Regions from separate parts of the Streptomyces sp. EDA2-14 genome, predicted to be linked through region 2. Evidence: riboswitches for the same ligand, from Rfam matches in the RefSeq annotation. Region 2 holds a riboswitch; the other holds the start of a gene.
What was found. A riboswitch is a leader RNA that binds a small molecule or an ion and turns the genes downstream of it on or off. The one in region 2 is predicted to bind cobalamin.
Positions count from the first base shown of each region.

Region 1 (7,869 bases), on a different contig from region 2:
GTCGCCGACGTGCACCACCTCCTCCCGGAGTCCGGCCTGTTCGTCGTCGGCGAGTACTTCCACGCCATCCGCTTCGACCTCATGGGGGTGCCGGGGGCGTCGCTCGACGGCGTGGAGTGCGTCCGCAGCCACGTGCATGCCCTGGGGCAGTGCCGAAAGCTTCTGCGCGCGGGCGGCTGGCGCACGCACGTCAGCGACGACACCGCCGGGTCCGCCCGCGAGGTGGCGGAGCTGAACGACCCCCGGCACGCGGCGCTCGCCCCGCCGGCCGCGGCCGGGCACTACGGTCTCGACGTGTTGCAGGAGGGCGTCGAGGACAACCCGGACAACACCACGCGGTTCGTCATCCTGTCCCGTGACGCCGATTTCGCCCCCGTGTCCGGCGGGCCGACCATGACGAGCCTGTTCTTCGCCGTACGGAACATCCCGAGCGCCCTGTACAAAGCGCTCGGCGGCTTCGCCAGCAGCGGGGTGAACCTCACCAAGATCGAGAGCTATCAGATGGGCGCGGGCCTCAACCCGAGCTGCTTCTACGTCGAGATCGAGGGCCACCCCGACGAACCACGTATGGCCCTCGCGCTCCAGGAACTGCGCTTCTTCTCGTCCGAGGTGCGCGTCCTCGGCGTGTACCCGGCACATCCGCACCGGCTGGGGGAGCGGAACGTGTGAGGTGGCGGGCCGTGGTGGGTGCGGGTTTCCGATCTCCGGCCCCCGTTGATCACTCATGGGTTGGCGTCGGCACGGCGGGATTGTCGGTGCGGCGGACGCCGCTCCGGGGGAGGGGACGAGCGGTGCAGACGGCGTTCGACGAGTCCGAGCGGCGGACGTGGGCGGGGCGCGCCGATGCCTATGCCGCGAGTTTCGCCAAGCTCTGCGCATATCCGGTGCCCGGACTCCTCGACGCTGCCGGGGTGCGGGTCGGGGCGGGCGTGCGGGTTCTCGACGTGGGGACGGGCACGGGCACCGCTGCCGCGCTCGCCTGTGGGCGGGGAGCGAAGGTGACGGCGGTGGATGCCGAACCCGGCATGGTCGCGCGGGCCGCGCCGGCGGCTCCCGACGCCGACGTACGGCTCGCCGCGCTGCCCCATCTCCCCTTCGCGGACGACGAGTTCGACGCCGTGATCGGGAACTTCGTCCTCAACCACGTCGGGCAACCTCGGGAAGCCCTGACGGAGCTGCGCCGGGTGACGCGTCCCGGCGGGCGGACAGCCGTCACCATCTGGGGAGTTCCCGCCGCCTCCGGGCAGACGCTCCTGGGGCGAGCCGTCGAGGCGGCAGGCGTCACCCGCCCCGCACACCTGCCGGGTCTCGCCCCCGGGGACGACTTCCTGCGTACGGAACAAGGCTTCGCAGCGTTGCTCGGCGAGGCGGGTCTGAAGGACGTCGTCAGTGACACCGTGACCTGGGACCACCGGACGACGCCCGAGGAATGGTGGAGCGGACCGGCCGCCGGAGTGGCGACGATCGGCCAGATCGTGACGAGCCAGCCCTCGGCGGTCATCGACGAGATCAGGCACCACTTCGATTCACTGTGCGCGGAGTTCACCGACCCGGACGGCGCACTGGTCCTGCCTCATGCGGCCCTGATTGCACACGGGCGGGCCTGACCCTCATGACGAATTGGACTTCGGTCCGGCCTCCGTGGAGGACCTGAACAGCCTGGTCCGGAAGGCAGCGACCGGCGCATGACGCCCATCGTGCAGGGGGGGCGATCTGGTACGCGGCGGGAGAGGTGTTCTGCCGCCACCGGAAGACGGCCGTCGTGTGACGCCCACCGGGTACAGGTGTCTCTTGCCACGTGCGCCACAATGGGCGCACGAGGCGACGGGGGCCAGGAAGCCGGTGTGAATCCGGCGCGGTCCCGCCACTGTGACCGGGAAGCGATCCTCCCGCACGCCACTGCCCGCGCGAGCGGACGGGAAGGCGGAGGCGAGCGGCGATCCGGGAGCCAGGAGACTGACCCGTCGTCGGTCCAACAGCAGGGGCGAGGACACCCCGGAGAGGATCGATGTGACGACGCATGTCCGGACGCAACCGGAGCGGCGATCGCAACCTGGCAGGCGTGGCGTGCTGGCAGGAGGGGGCGCCCTGGCACTGGCCGGCACCGGTCTGCTCAGCGGCTGCGGCGGTGACACGAAGGACGGCGGAGGCGGCGACCGGTTCCGCGCGGCGTTCACCTCCGGCGGATCCGGGGAGACGCTGGACCCGCACGTCGCCCCGAACTTCGTCGACCAGGCGCGCGCCAAGGCCCTGTACGACACCCTCGGCACGTACGCGGACGACATGTCGGTCCGCAAGCGGCTCGCGGAGTCCTGGGAGAGCGACGCGTCCGGCACGCGGTGGCGCGTCCGTCTGCGCGCGGCACAGTTCCACGACGGAAAGCCGGTCACGGCCAAGGACGTTCTCTACAGCTACCGTCGCGCCGCCGACCCCAAGACCGGCTCGCCCTCGCAGGTGCTGCTCTCCGCGATCGACTTCACCGCCAGCAAGGCCGACGGCGCGCGCGATGTCGTGCTGGTCCTGAAGGCACCGAACTTCGAGTTCCCCACCGTCTTCGCGGGCCCCGGTACCGAGATCGTCCCCGACGGGACGACCGACTTCCGCAAGCCGGTCGGCTCCGGGCCCTTCACCTACGTCTCGTTCACGCCCGGCGGCACTGCCCGCTACCGGCGCTGGGCGGACCACTGGGACGGCGCCCCGCACATCGCCGAGCTGGAGATCGTCCCCGCGAACGAGGAGTCGGCGCGGCTCAACGCCCTGCTGTCCGGGCAGGTGCACTACGGGGCCGACATGGCCGGAGCCTCCGTGGAGCGGTTGAAGAAGGACGGCTCCACGCGACTGCTGACCGCGAAGCGCGCGACCGCGCAGCAACTGCTCCTGCGCACGGGACGCAAGCCGTTCGACGACTCCCGCCTGATACGCGCCGTGCAACTGGGCATCGACCGCGAGGCGTTGGTCCGGATCGCGCTCGCCGGGCACGGTGAGACCGGCAACGACCTGTTCGGGCTCGGCCTGCGCGGCTACCCGGACGACCTCAAGCCCCGCGAGCGCGATGTCGACGAGGCCCGCAGGCTCGTCAAGGAGGCGGGCGCCCACGGGCTGCGCGTCACCGTGGAGACCAGCTCCGTCGACGCCGCCTGGGAACCGGCCGTCGAGCTGATGGCACGGCAACTGCGCGAAGTGGGCCTGAAGGTGTCCGCCAACACCCGCGCCTCCAGTACCTACTTCAGCGAGATCAGGACCAAGGGGGTGGCCGCCTTCAACACGACCTCCACCCTGCCCGTCTCCGACTTCCTGCAGCAGCGGGTGCGCGGCGGGGCCGCCCGCAACCAGACCCAGTACGCCTCGAAGAAGTTCGACACCCTCCTGGACCGGGCCCGCACCACCCGCGACGAACAGGAGCGGCTGCACCTGCTCGCGCGCGCCCAGAAGATCGCCCGCGAGGAGTCAGGACTTCTGGTGTGGGCGTTCTCCGACGCCAACGACGCCATCGCCCGCACGGTGAGCGGCCTGCGCGCCGCGCCACCGAACTCGCACGACTGGGCCCGCTTCGACCGCGTCCGCGTCGGCTGACGGCGTGCGCGCCTACATCGCCCGACGCTGCCTGCTCGCCCTCGTGCAGTGCCTGGTGGTGCTCGTCGCCGTGTTCGCCGTCGGTACGCTGCTGCCCGGCGACACGGCGGACGTGCTCCGCGGTGAACTCGGCACCCCCGAACAAGTCACGGCGCTGCGCGAGCAGTTGGGTCTCGACGAACCGGCCTGGACCCGCTTCGGACACTGGCTCGGGCACCTGCTCACCGGCGAGCCGGGGCAGTCCCTCACCACCGGACTCCCGGTCGGCGACGACATCGGCCGCCGTGTCGGTGTGACGCTCCTGATCGGCCTCCCGGCGCTGGTCCTCGTCACCGTGCTCGCCCCGCTCGTCGGCACGGTGTCGGGCCTGCGCGAGGGCAGCCGCGTGGACCGCGCCCTGAACGCGGCGGCGGTTGTGCTGCACGCGGTACCGGAGTTCGTGCTCGGGCTGCTGCTGGTCGCCTCGCTGTCATTGTGGGCAGGCCTGCTGCCCGCCACCGCCGTCGGCATGGACACGGGCGCACTGCTCGCGCAGCCCGCCGCCCTGGTGCTGCCGGTCGTCGTACTGACGGCACGTCACGTGTGCGATCTGGCACGGCAGATACGCGTCGGGGTCGCGGCGGAGCGGCACGGCGCGGTCGCCGAACACCTGCGGCTCCTCGGCGTACGCGAGCGGACCGTGGTGCTGCGACACGTACTGCCGGGAGCGCTCGGCCCGGCGGCGCAGCAGTACGCCCGCTGCGTGGAAGGGCTCCTCGGCGGCGCCGTACTGGTGGAGGCCGTGTTCGGATTCAGCGGCCTCGGCAACGGTTTCGTCGAGGCGGTCCAGAACCGTGACCTGCCCCAAGTGCAGACGTACGCGCTGCTGTTCGCCGGTACGGCCGTGATCGTGAATCTGCTGGGCGACCTGGTCGCACACCGCCTCGCTCCCCGCCGCGAGGTGACGGCGTGATGGCGACCGTCACCGGGACCGGGACGCCGGTCGGGCGCCGACCGTGGATCGCCCTGATCGCGTTGGGCGTTCCCGTACTGCTCGCCCTGCTCGGCCCGTTGGTGGCCGGGTCCGAGGCGCCCCGGCCGGGCGCGCTGCCGTCGCAGGCTCCCGGCGCGGGGCATCCGCTGGGCACGGACGTGCTGGGCCGCGACGTGCTCGCGCTCGTGCTGCGCGGCGGCGCGTCGGTGGTGGGCAGCGCCCTGGCCGCACTCGTGGTGGGGACGGTGCTCGGGGTTCCGCTGGGCCTGCTCGCGGCGGGCCCAAGTCGCCTCGTCGACGAGACGGTGATGCGCACCCTGGACCTGCTCCTCGCCTTCCCCGGCCTGCTGGTGCTGATGACACTGGCGGCGACCGGCCACCGCCACTGGTTGTGGCTGATGACCGTCGCCGGGGTGCTCCAAGTCCCCGCCGTTGCACGCCTGGTACGAGGTGCGGCCCTCGCCCCCGGCTCCCGTACGGTCGTCGAGGCCCTGCGGATGCAGGGGCACGGCTGGACGTACATCCATCTGCGCCATCTGGCGCGGGAGTTGGCGGCGCCGCTGGCCACCGACGCGGGCGGCCGGTTCCCGGTCGTGCTGTACCTGCTGGCGTCCGCCAACTTCCTCGGCCTCGGACTGCCCGCCTCCTCGCCGGACTGGGCGGTCCTCATCGAGCGCAACAGCGCCGCCCTGTTCACCCAGCCCGCCGCCGTGCTCGTGCCCGCGGGGCTGCTCACGCTGCTGTGCGTCGGGGGCAACCTGCTCGTCGACCGGACGCTCGCGCGCCGCAGGAGGACCACGTGACCGGGCCCGTCGCCCCACCGCTGCTGGACGTCCCGTCGGTGTCGGCGCACGCTGAGGGGGCTCCGCTCCTCGAAGGGGTGGGACTGACCGTACGGGCGGGCACCGTGGTCGCGGTCGTCGGCCCCTCCGGAAGCGGCAAGACCACACTGGGCCTGGCCGCGCTCGGCGCCTCGCGCGGCTCCGTGCGTCTGAGCGGACGCGTACGGCTTGAGGGCGAGGAACTGCTGGCGCTCGACCCGGCGGGACGCCGCTCGGCGCGGGCGGGCCGCGTCGCCCATCTGCCCCAGCACCCCGAATCCGTACTCGACCCGGTCCGCAGGGTCGGCGCCGTCCTCACGGAACTGGCCGCGCTCGGCCACACGGGACGCGCTGCCCGGAAGACGGCCGCGGCGAACGCGCTGGCCGTCGCGGGACTTGACCGGGACGGCGTACGTCGCCGCTTCCCGCACCAGCTCTCCGGCGGCCAGCAGCAGCGACTGGCCCTGGCGTCCGCCCTGGTGACGGGCGCACGCCTGCTCGTCCTCGACGAACCCACCAGCGGCCTCGACCCCGCCCTCGCACAGGACCTCGGCCGCACGCTCCGCGGCCTCGCGGACGACGGCGCAGCAATCCTGCTGCTCAGCCACGACCTGCCGTTGGTGCGCAGGACGGCGGACCGGGTTGTCGTGCTGGAGCACGGACGGGCCGTGGACGACGGGCTCACGGGCGACGTCCTCGGCCCTCTCGCAGCCGCACCCACACGACACGAGGCCACCCGCAGGCTCCTCGCGGCGGAACACCGCACGAGCGCGGCGAGCCGAGCGGCGCTACAGGGTGAGGGCTCGACCTCCGTACCGGCAGGCGGAGTCGAGGCCCGGGATGTCGCTGTACGCCGACGGCCCGGCACCCTCCTCGCCGGACCGGTGTCGATGTCCTTCCCACCCGGCAGCAGCACCGCGCTGCTCGGACCCTCGGGCTCGGGCAAGACGACGTTCGCCCGCGTCCTGGCCGGACTGACCACGCCGACGTCCGGCGAGATCCGCGTCGACGGGGCACCGCTCCCCGCCCGGATCGATCGCCGCGGCACCGCACAGCGCCGGCTCGTCCAATACGTCCACCAGAACAGCGCGGACTCCTTCGAAGGGCACCGCCCGATCGCCGCACAACTCGGCGACACCGCACGGCTGTTGCGCGGGTTGTCGCGCGAGGAGGCGGAGGCCGAAGCGCGGAGGACCGCCGATGCGCTGGGACTGAACGGGGCGCTCCTGGACCGCACACCCGACCGGCTCTCCGGCGGCCAGCTGCAACGCTGCGCGCTCGTGCGCGCCCTGACCGCGCGGCCCGCGCTCCTGGTCTGCGACGAGGTGACATCGGCCCTGGACACGGCTTCGCGGGAGCGGGTTCTCGATGCACTGCCGGACCTCCTCGCGCCCGCCGCCACGGCGCTGCTGTTCATCAGCCACGACCTTCCCGCCGTACGCGCGGTCGCCGAGGACGTCGTGCTGTTCGACGCCGGGAGGTGCGTACGGAGGGGAGGGGCGGACGAGATGCTGCCGTGACCCGGTGGCGGAAAGGATGACATCGCGGGGCCGGAGTGGCGCGTACAACCCAGCACTCCCCGCTCTTTCTGATGTCCTGCTGTCCAGCTCCTGTCCTCCAGCCGCCGACGTTCCTCGCATGCGAAAGAGAGCCGCGTCTCATGTTGATCACTGCCGCGCAGGTCCTCGCCGGACCCGATCGTCACGCCGTCGCCGACGGGGCCGTCCTCGTACGGGAGGGCGTCATCGCCGGTGTCGGCCCGCGCGAGGAGGTCGAGCGCCAGGCGCGGCCGGACGAGCCTCGGCTCGCGTTTCCCGGCGGGACGGTACTCCCGGGCCTGATCGATGCCCATGTGCACCTCTGCTTCGACGCGGGACCGGAGCCCGTCGCCACGCTCCAGGAGCAGGACGACGAGGCGCTGTTCGCCGCGATGGCCGGGCGGGCGGGGCAGTTGCTGAGCTCCGGAGTGACGACGGCCCGCGATCTCGGTGACCGCAACGGTCTCGCGGTGCGGCTCGGCGGGGACATCCGGGAGGGCGCCGCCGTCGGTCCGCGTATCGTCTCGGCGACGATGCCCGTCACCACGCCCCGTGGCCACTGCTGGTTCCTCGGCGGCGAGGTCTCAGGCCCCGACGAGGCCCGGCGGCTCGTCCGGCGCAACGCGGAGGCCGGAGCCGGGGTCGTCAAGGTCATGGAGACCGGCGGACGGCTCACCGAGGGCGGGGCCAACAGCTGGGAAACCCAGTTCTCCCAGGCGGAGTTGGAGGCGCTCGTCGACGAGGCGCACCGCGCCGGGCTGCCCGTCGCCGCGCACGCGCACGGCGCGGACGGCATCGGCGCCGCGGTCGCGGCCGGAGTCGACACCATCGAGCACTGCACGTGGATGACGGCCGACGGATTCGAGGTCCGCCAGGACGTGCTCGACCAGATCGTCCAGCGGAACATCTACGTCTGCCCGACGATCAGCCCGCACTGGCGGATGCTGCCGAAGATCTTCGGGGC
Region 1 covers NZ_JBUEGE010000025.1:102,007-109,875, forward strand. The annotation lists gene ACY34M_RS37670 (prephenate dehydratase) at 1-669, shown strand, start outside; gene ACY34M_RS37675 (class I SAM-dependent methyltransferase) at 792-1,607, shown strand; cobalamin riboswitch at 1,766-1,979, shown strand; gene ACY34M_RS37680 (ABC transporter substrate-binding protein) at 2,068-3,573, shown strand; gene ACY34M_RS37685 (ABC transporter permease) at 3,578-4,525, shown strand; gene ACY34M_RS37690 (ABC transporter permease) at 4,525-5,349, shown strand; gene ACY34M_RS37695 (ABC transporter ATP-binding protein) at 5,346-6,887, shown strand; gene ACY34M_RS37700 (amidohydrolase family protein) at 7,028-7,869, shown strand, end outside.
Region 1: linked by a shared signal. The riboswitch ahead of ACY34M_RS37680 (ABC transporter substrate-binding protein) and the one ahead of ACY34M_RS05895 (cobalamin biosynthesis protein) in region 2 are both predicted to bind cobalamin.

Region 2 (7,869 bases):
CGCCACGGGGCCGCGTGGCCCCCGTGGTGCGGCCGTGCTCGGTCCGCGCGCGCGAGCGCCGCCCCGCCGCGCCCTCGCCCAGGCCGGGCACGCTCAGCATCTTCGTACGAAAGGGCTCACCGGCCGCCACGGGCTTCTGCTCGGGGGCTCCGGCGCCGGACGCGGGGGCGGCTGCGGGCTCCTCGGGGGAGTCCTCGCGGTCGTCACCGGCCGGGGCGTCCTGCGGTTGCGGGGTGTCCCCGGTCTCCTGAGGCGCGTCGTGCGGGCCGTCCTGCGGCGGCACGCCGCCACCGGGGCCACCGCCGTCGGGCCCCCCGTCAGGACCGTCGGGATCGTCGTCGCCCTCGGGGCCCTCGGGCTCGTCCTCGGGACCGAACTCGTCCAGCGTCTCGTCGAGCTTGTCCTCGTCGAGGCCCGGCGCGTCGAAGGGGTTGCGGCGCCTGCGGTGCGGCAGCGCGAGCAGCGCGGCCTGCCGCACGTCCTCCGCCAGCACGTCCTCGCGCCCCGCCCAGGCGGCGAGCGCGGTGGCCGTGCGCGCCATCACGATGTCGGCGCGCATGCCGTCCACCTCGAAGGCGGCGCAGGTCGCGGCGATCTGCGTCAACGCCCGGTCACCGAGCCGCACCTGCGGCAGCAGTTCACGCGCGGCGACGATCCGGGCCCGCACGTCGGCCTCGTCCTCGGCCCACCGGCCCGCGAAGCCCTCGGGGTCGTCGTCGTAGGCGAGCCGCCGCTTGACGACCTCCACCCGCTGCTCCGGCTCACGTGAGGCGGCGACCTCCACCGTCAGCCCGAACCGGTCGAGCAACTGCGGCCGCAGCTCACCCTCCTCGGGGTTCATCGTCCCCACGAGGAGGAAGCGCGCGGCGTGCCGTACGGAGACGCCCTCGCGCTCGACGTACGAGGCGCCCATGGCGGCGGCGTCGAGGAGCAGGTCGACCAGGTGGTCGTGGAGCAGGTTGACCTCGTCGACGTACAGGATCCCGCGGTGCGCGTCGGCGAGCAGCCCCGGCTCGAAGGCCTTCACGCCCTCCGAGAGCGCCCGCTCGATGTCGAGCGCGCCCACGAGCCGGTCCTCGGAGGCGCCGACCGGCAACTCGACCATGCGCGCGTCCCGCTGCGTGCCGGGGGCGTCGGCGTGCGGGCCGTCGGGACACTGCGGGTCCGGCGCCGCCGGATCGCACGAGAACCGGCAGCCGGGGACCACGTCGACATCCGGCATGAGCGCGGACAGGGCGCGCACGGCGGTGGACTTGGCGGTCCCCTTCTCACCGCGCACGAGCACACCACCCACGGCGGGCGACACGGCGTTCAGCAACAGGGCGAGCCGCAGATCGTCCTGCCCGACGACGGCGGAGAACGGGTAGGGGGTAGGCATCAGCCAACAACCTCCAGTGAGACAAACATGTCCAGGGGGACGATCAGGGGCGCGGGGAACTGCGCAATCTTTTGGGGGTCTGGGGGCGCAGCCCCCAGGTTCGGGACGGGAAGGGGCGGAGGGGGCGACTTCCCATCACGGCGCCCCGGGCGGCACGAACGGCAACCCGCCCGGTGCACCCCCCTCGATCAACCGCCAGAGCGCATCCGTATCGGCGTGCCGCTCGACCAGATCCCCGAGCCGGTCGAGCTGCTCCTCCCGAAGCGCCTCGAACGACGTGTCCGGCGCGGGCACGAACCGCCGCCCGGCCGCCTCGGAGACTGCCCGCAGGAACGCCCGCCGGAACCCGTCCGACTCCAGCGACCCGTGCCAGTGCGTGCCCCACACGGACCCGACCCGGCATCCGTCCAGGAAGGTCTCGCCGCCCAGCACCTCGGCGACACCGTGATGGATCTCGTATCCCTCGACGTACTCCCCGAGCGCCTCGCCGACGGGCCGCGCGAGTGTCTTGTCGGCCTCGAACCGGACGCGTACGGGCAGCAGTCCGAGCCCGTCGACCGTGCCGGCCCGCGACTCGATCTCGTCCTCGATGGCCTCGCCGAGCAGCTGGAACCCGCCGCAGATGCCGAGCACGGGCCGCCCTTCGGCCGCCCGCCGCCGCAAAGCCTCCGCGAGCCCGCGCTCGCGCAACCACTCGAGCGCCCGCACCGTGCCGCGCGTGCCCGGCACCACGACCAGATCCGCGTCCACGAGCTCCTCGGCCCGGTCCACGAACCGCACGACGACACCGGGTTCGGCGGCCAGCGCGTCCACATCGGTGAAGTTCGACATCAGCGGGACCGCGCACACGGCGACCCGTAGCACGTCCTCGCCCACGGGCGGCGCGACGACGGACTCCCGTACGGCGCCCCGCAGGGACACCCGCAGGCCGTCCTCCTCGTCGATGCCGAGGCCGTGCTGGAACGGCAGCACACCGTAGGTCGACCGCCCGGTGAGGGACTTGAGCATGTCGAGCCCCGGTTCGAGGAGGCTCACATCGCCGCGGAACTTGTTCACCAGGTACCCGGCCAGCAGCTCCTGGTCCTCCGGCGCGAGCAGCGCCGTCGTCCCGAAGAACGACGCGAAGACACCGCCGCGGTCGATGTCGCCGACGACGAGCACCGGCAGCCGCGCGGCCCGCGCGAGCCCCATGTTCACGATGTCGGTGCGCCGCAGATTGATCTCGGCGGGCGACCCCGCGCCCTCGCAGATCACCGCGTCATGGGTGGCCCGCAGCTCCTCCAGGCACCCGACCACAGTGTCGAGCAGCGCCGCCTGGCGTCCGCCGTGGTAGCCGCGCGCGCTCAACTCGCCCACGGGCTTGCCCATGAGGACGACCTGGCTGCTGCGGTCGCTGCCCGGCTTGAGCAGTACGGGGTTCATGAGCGCGCTCGGCTCGGCCCGCGCGGCCTGCGCCTGCATCGCCTGCGCCCGCCCGATCTCGGCGCCTTCCCTGGTCACGAACGAGTTCAGGGACATGTTCTGGCCCTTGAACGGGGCGACCTTCACGCCCTGGCGCACCAGCCACCGGCAGATACCGGCGGTGACGACGCTCTTCCCGGCGTCGGAGGTCGTCCCGGCGACGAGCAGCCCGCCGCCCGTCATCGCCGACCCCGCGCTCGTATCAGTCGCGCACCCACACAGACTCCCAACGCCAACAGAGATACCCGCCGTGACAGCCGCACGGCCCGATCCACATCACGCACCTCGACGGCCCGCCCCGGCGCGTTGAGCACAGGGCGGTGCTCGACCCGGCCGCCGTACGCCAGGGTCCCGCCGAGCCGTACCCCGAGCGCTCCCGCGAAGGAGGCCTCGACGACACCGGCGTTGGGACTCGGATGCCGCCCGGCGTCCGCCCGCCACGCGTCCAGTGCCTGCCGGGGCCTGCCACCGGCGAGGACGGCGAGAGCACCCGTCAGCCGGGCGCCCGGCCAGCCGGCCACGTCGTCGAGGCGGGCCGAGGCCCAGCCGAACCGCCGGTACTTCGCGGACTTGTGCCCGACCATCGCGTCGAGCGTGTTCACGGCGCGGAAGGCGACCAGGCCCGGTACTCCGCCGAGCGCGCCCCACACGAGCGCGCCCACGACGGCGTCGGAGGTGTTCTCGGCGACGGACTCGACGACACCCCGCGCGATCCCGTCCGCGTCGAGCCCCTGCGGGTCACGGCCGCAAAGCCGGGGCAGCAACTCCCGCGCGAGCTCCACGTCCCCGGCCTCCAGGGCGGACCCCACACCGCGCGCCTCGCGGCCCAGCGAGGTGCCGCCGACGACGGCCCAGGTGGCGGCGGCCGTCAGTGCGACGGAGGCGGCGGGGGAGCGGCGTACGAGACGGGACGCGGCGGCGGCGAGGGCGGCGGCGCCACCGGCACACACGGCGGTGTGCAGGGCGCCCGCGCCACGGTGGTCACGCCACAGACCGCGCTCGACGGCCGCGGCGGCGCGTCCGAAACCGGCGACGGGGTGCCCACGGCGCGGATCGCCAAGAAGAAGGTCGGCGAAGATTCCGACGACGGCACCGCACGCATACACGCGCTCGTGCCGCCAGACGCCGCGCGGGGCGAACATGGCGGTAAGTGTCCTCACTCAGGGTGTCCACGCCCTGGTTCGACGAGACCGGCAGCGAGAGTTCCTGGCTGGCCCCTTTGGAGAAGGGGGCTCACAGTGGCGGGACCGCGCCGGATTTGCACCGGCTTCCTCAGACTGCTGCCGTATATGGCGGGGGAAGTCCACCATGCTGCGAGTTGGCACGTCAACTTGCTGGTGAGACGTACGAAGGCGGGGTGCGGGACGCCGAACGCCCCGCACCCCGCCTTCGTGTGCGCTGTGCCGTGTCAGGCCACGATGAGATAGATCCCGTAGGCCACGGCCGCCGCGCACAGCGCGAAGCAGACGTAGGCCCCGGAGGTCGCGACCGCCGCCGAGCCTCCCTCGCGCGCCGCCGACTCCCGCTTGGAGAGGCCGACGATGCCGAGGGTGAACAGGCCGACGAGGGCCACGGTGACCACGAGAGAGACACCGAAGACGGAGCCGAGGGCCGCCCAGTCGATCTTCATTCCGGTCCTGCTTCCTTACAGCGTGGCGCCGGCGGGGCGCGCGGGGTCGTTCACCGCACCGGCCTTCGGCTGGGCGGGGATCTTCGCCTCGGACTCGGCCGATTCGACCGTGCCCACGGGCGGCGGGGTGACCGAGGCGATCGCGGTCGTCACGACGCCCGGCGCGTCCTGCGCGGGGGCGGAGTGCGGCTCGTCCGCGGTGACGTTGGTGTGGTCGATGGAGTTGCGGCGCGACAGCTTCCAGATGATCCCGGAGCCGATCACGAGCAGCGCGGCGGTGAGGGCGACGCCCCACGGGCCCTGCTTGGTCAGGAACTCGGAGCCCGCGCCCACCAGACCCGCGGCCGGCAGGGTCAGACCCCACGCCACGAACATCCGGGTGGCGGTGGACCAGCGGACCACACCGCCCTTGCGGCCGAGGCCCGCTCCCATCACGCCGCCGGAGCAGACCTGCGTCGTGGAGAGGGAGAAGCCGAGGTGCGAGGAGGCGAGGATCGCGGTCGCCGCACTGGTCTGCGCGGCGAAGCCCTGCTGCGGGGCGAGCTCGGTGAGGCCCTTGCCCATGGTGCGGATGATGCGCCAGCCGCCCAGGTAGGTGCCGAGCGCGATGGCGATACCGGCCGAGACGATGACCCACATCGGCGGGTCGGCGTCCGGCGCGATGACACCGCCGGTGATCAGGGCGAGGGTGATGATGCCCATCGTCTTCTGCGCGTCGTTCGTGCCGTGCGCGAGGGAGACGAGGCCCGCGGAGGCGATCTGCCCGGCGCGGTAGCCCTTGGCGGTCGCCTTCTCGTCCGTCTTCCTGCTGATGCGGTACGTGAGGCGGGTGGCCAGCATCGAGGCGATGCCGGCGACGAGCGGTGCGGCCACCGCGGGCAGCAGCACCTTGGTGACGACGGTGCCGCCGTTGACCGAGGACCAGCCCATCGACATGACCGCGGCGCCGATGAGGCCACCGAACAGTGCGTGCGAGGAACTGGACGGCAGGCCGAGCAGCCAGGTCAGCAGATTCCAGAGGATGGCGCCGACCAGCGCCGCGAAGATGACCTCTGTCTTGAGGCCGTCCTCGTTGACGATGCCGCCGGAGATGGTCTTGGCGACCTCTACGGAGAGGAACGCGCCGACGAGGTTGAGCACGGCGGACATGGCCACCGCCGTCTTCGGCTTGAGAGCGCCTGTCGAGATGGTCGTCGCCATCGCGTTGGCGGTGTCGTGGAAACCGTTGGTGAAATCAAAGACCAGCGCGGTAACGATCACGATCGCAAGGAGCAGCGTGATGTGTTCCATTTACCCAGGCTTCGGTTGGACGTCAGTGGCACGCTGAACGTAAGCAGCCCGAGTGAACGGAAGATGAACTGGGACGGGCGCCGCGGTGACCCGAACCGGAGGGCCTTCGCTCCGCTTGCCGCACGGTGGTCCCGCCGGTTCCGGATCGCGGTGGCGTCGGCCCCGGAACCACGGGCTCCGGGGACCTTCGGCCAGGGCTTTCGACTAGCCGTTCGCGAACCGCCTGAGCTGGGCCATCGAGCCGTTGAAGAGATTCTGATCACCCGGCAGCCGGCCGCGCTCGTCGTACTGCCAGAACGTCCAGTAGCCCCAGCCCGCCGGTAGTGCGCCAGCGCGCTCGTCGTACCGGGCGAGCCACAACGCGTGGTTGGCGGCGAAGGCCCCGCTGTTGCCGGTGCACTTCTTCCACCATCGCGCGTTGGTGTAGATGACCGGACGGCGCCCGGTGCTGCGCACGATCTCGTCGCTGAACGACTTGATCCACGACACCAGTGTGGACTTCCGCATCCCGTAGCAGGGGTGCTTGCCCTTGCCGTACGGGTTGTACTCGATGTCGAGCGCGGGCGGCAGCGTCCAGCCGTCGCTCCGCCACGCCCCGCCGTTGCGGACGAAGTACGAGGCCTGCGCCCTGCCCGAGGACTTCTGCGGCAGCGCGAAGTGGTACGCGCCGCGGATGATGCCCGCGTTCCGGGCGCCGTCGTACTGCCGGGAGAAGTAGGGGTTGCGGTAGTTCGTCGACTCGGTCGCCTTCACGTAGACGAACCGGGCGCCCTTGTTCTTCGCCTTCTGCCAGTTCACGTTCTTCTGATGCGACGAGACGTCGTGCCCGCGCGGTTTCCCCGCGCCCTGGGCCGGCAGCTCCGCCAGCACGGTGGCGCCGATGGTCAGGGCGGCGACGGACGTGATGGCGGCGACGCGGGAGCGACGCGAGGACACGGAATGGCTGCGAACCATGAATACCCCCCGAAAGTGACGTGCGAGACATATCCCCAGGGATCTCCCAGAGAGTAGCGAGAGATCGTTAGTTACCCGGTCAAGGTCAGCCAAACAACATCAGAGAGTGATCAATGCCCATATGGGGGATCCCGGAGGATTGGGCTCCGTACTAATCTGCTGCGGCTTCCGCGCCCGACCGGCTGGCAGGATGCGCGCCATGACACACCTTCAGGAACTCCGGACCGCATGGCAGGAGCTGGTGGCGACGGCCCGCCGGACGGTGGCCGACGGACTGGTGGTCGGCACCTCGGGCAATGTCTCGGTCCGCGTGGAGGGTGAGGACGGCGACCTCGTGCTCGTCACCCCGACCGGCGTCCCGTACGAGGAGCTGGGGCCCGACGACCTCGTCGCCGTGGACCTCGACGGCGAACAGCGGTCCGGCACCCTGAAGCCCACGAGCGAACTGCCGATGCACCTGGCCGTCTACCAGCACACCGACGCCCGCGCCGTCGTGCACACCCACGCCGTGCACGCCACCGCCGTCTCCACGCTGGTGCCCGAACTCCCGCCCGTGCACTACATGACCGCGGCCCTCGGCGGACCCGTCCGCGTCGCCCCCTATGCCACCTACGGAACCCGGGAGTTGGCCGAGAACATGCTGCTCGCGCTCGTCGACCGCACGGGCTGCCTCCTCCAGAACCACGGCACCATCACCTACGGGGACACCCTCGCCCGCGCCTACGACCGCACCGCCCAACTGGAGTGGATGTGCCGCCTGTGGCTCACTGCCCACTCCGTCCCCGGCCGCACCCCGTCCCTGCTGACCGAGGAGCAGCTGCGGGAGGTCGAGGAGCGGCTCGGCGGATACGGGCAGCAGGGCGCCCGGTGACGGGACCGCGCCGTTCGCGTCACCCGTAGCCGCCTCCCACTGGCCGCGGCGGGCGCGGGCCCCGACACTGGACGGGTGCGCACCGCCAAAGCGACGGCCGCTGCCGTCACCGCCGTGATAGGGGCCTCGGCCGCCGCGATCGCCGCCGGCCGCCTGGCCAGCGACGCCGCGCTCAAGGCGCCCGCGGGCCGACCACTGCCCACCGAACCGAGGCTCACCGTGCACGCCACCGCCGCGGGCCAGGTCACCCTGACCCGCGACCTGGCGTCGCTGCGCCCCGGCACC
Region 2 covers NZ_JBUEGE010000001.1:1,305,403-1,313,271, forward strand. The annotation lists gene ACY34M_RS05885 (putative cobaltochelatase) at 1-1,378, opposite strand, end outside; gene ACY34M_RS05890 (cobyric acid synthase) at 1,514-3,022, opposite strand; gene ACY34M_RS05895 (cobalamin biosynthesis protein) at 3,019-3,981, opposite strand; cobalamin riboswitch at 3,968-4,162, opposite strand; gene ACY34M_RS05900 (hypothetical protein) at 4,248-4,469, opposite strand; gene ACY34M_RS05905 (anion permease) at 4,485-5,759, opposite strand; gene ACY34M_RS05910 (lysozyme) at 5,964-6,713, opposite strand; gene ACY34M_RS05915 (class II aldolase/adducin family protein) at 6,913-7,584, shown strand; gene ACY34M_RS05920 (alpha/beta hydrolase) at 7,660-7,869, shown strand, end outside.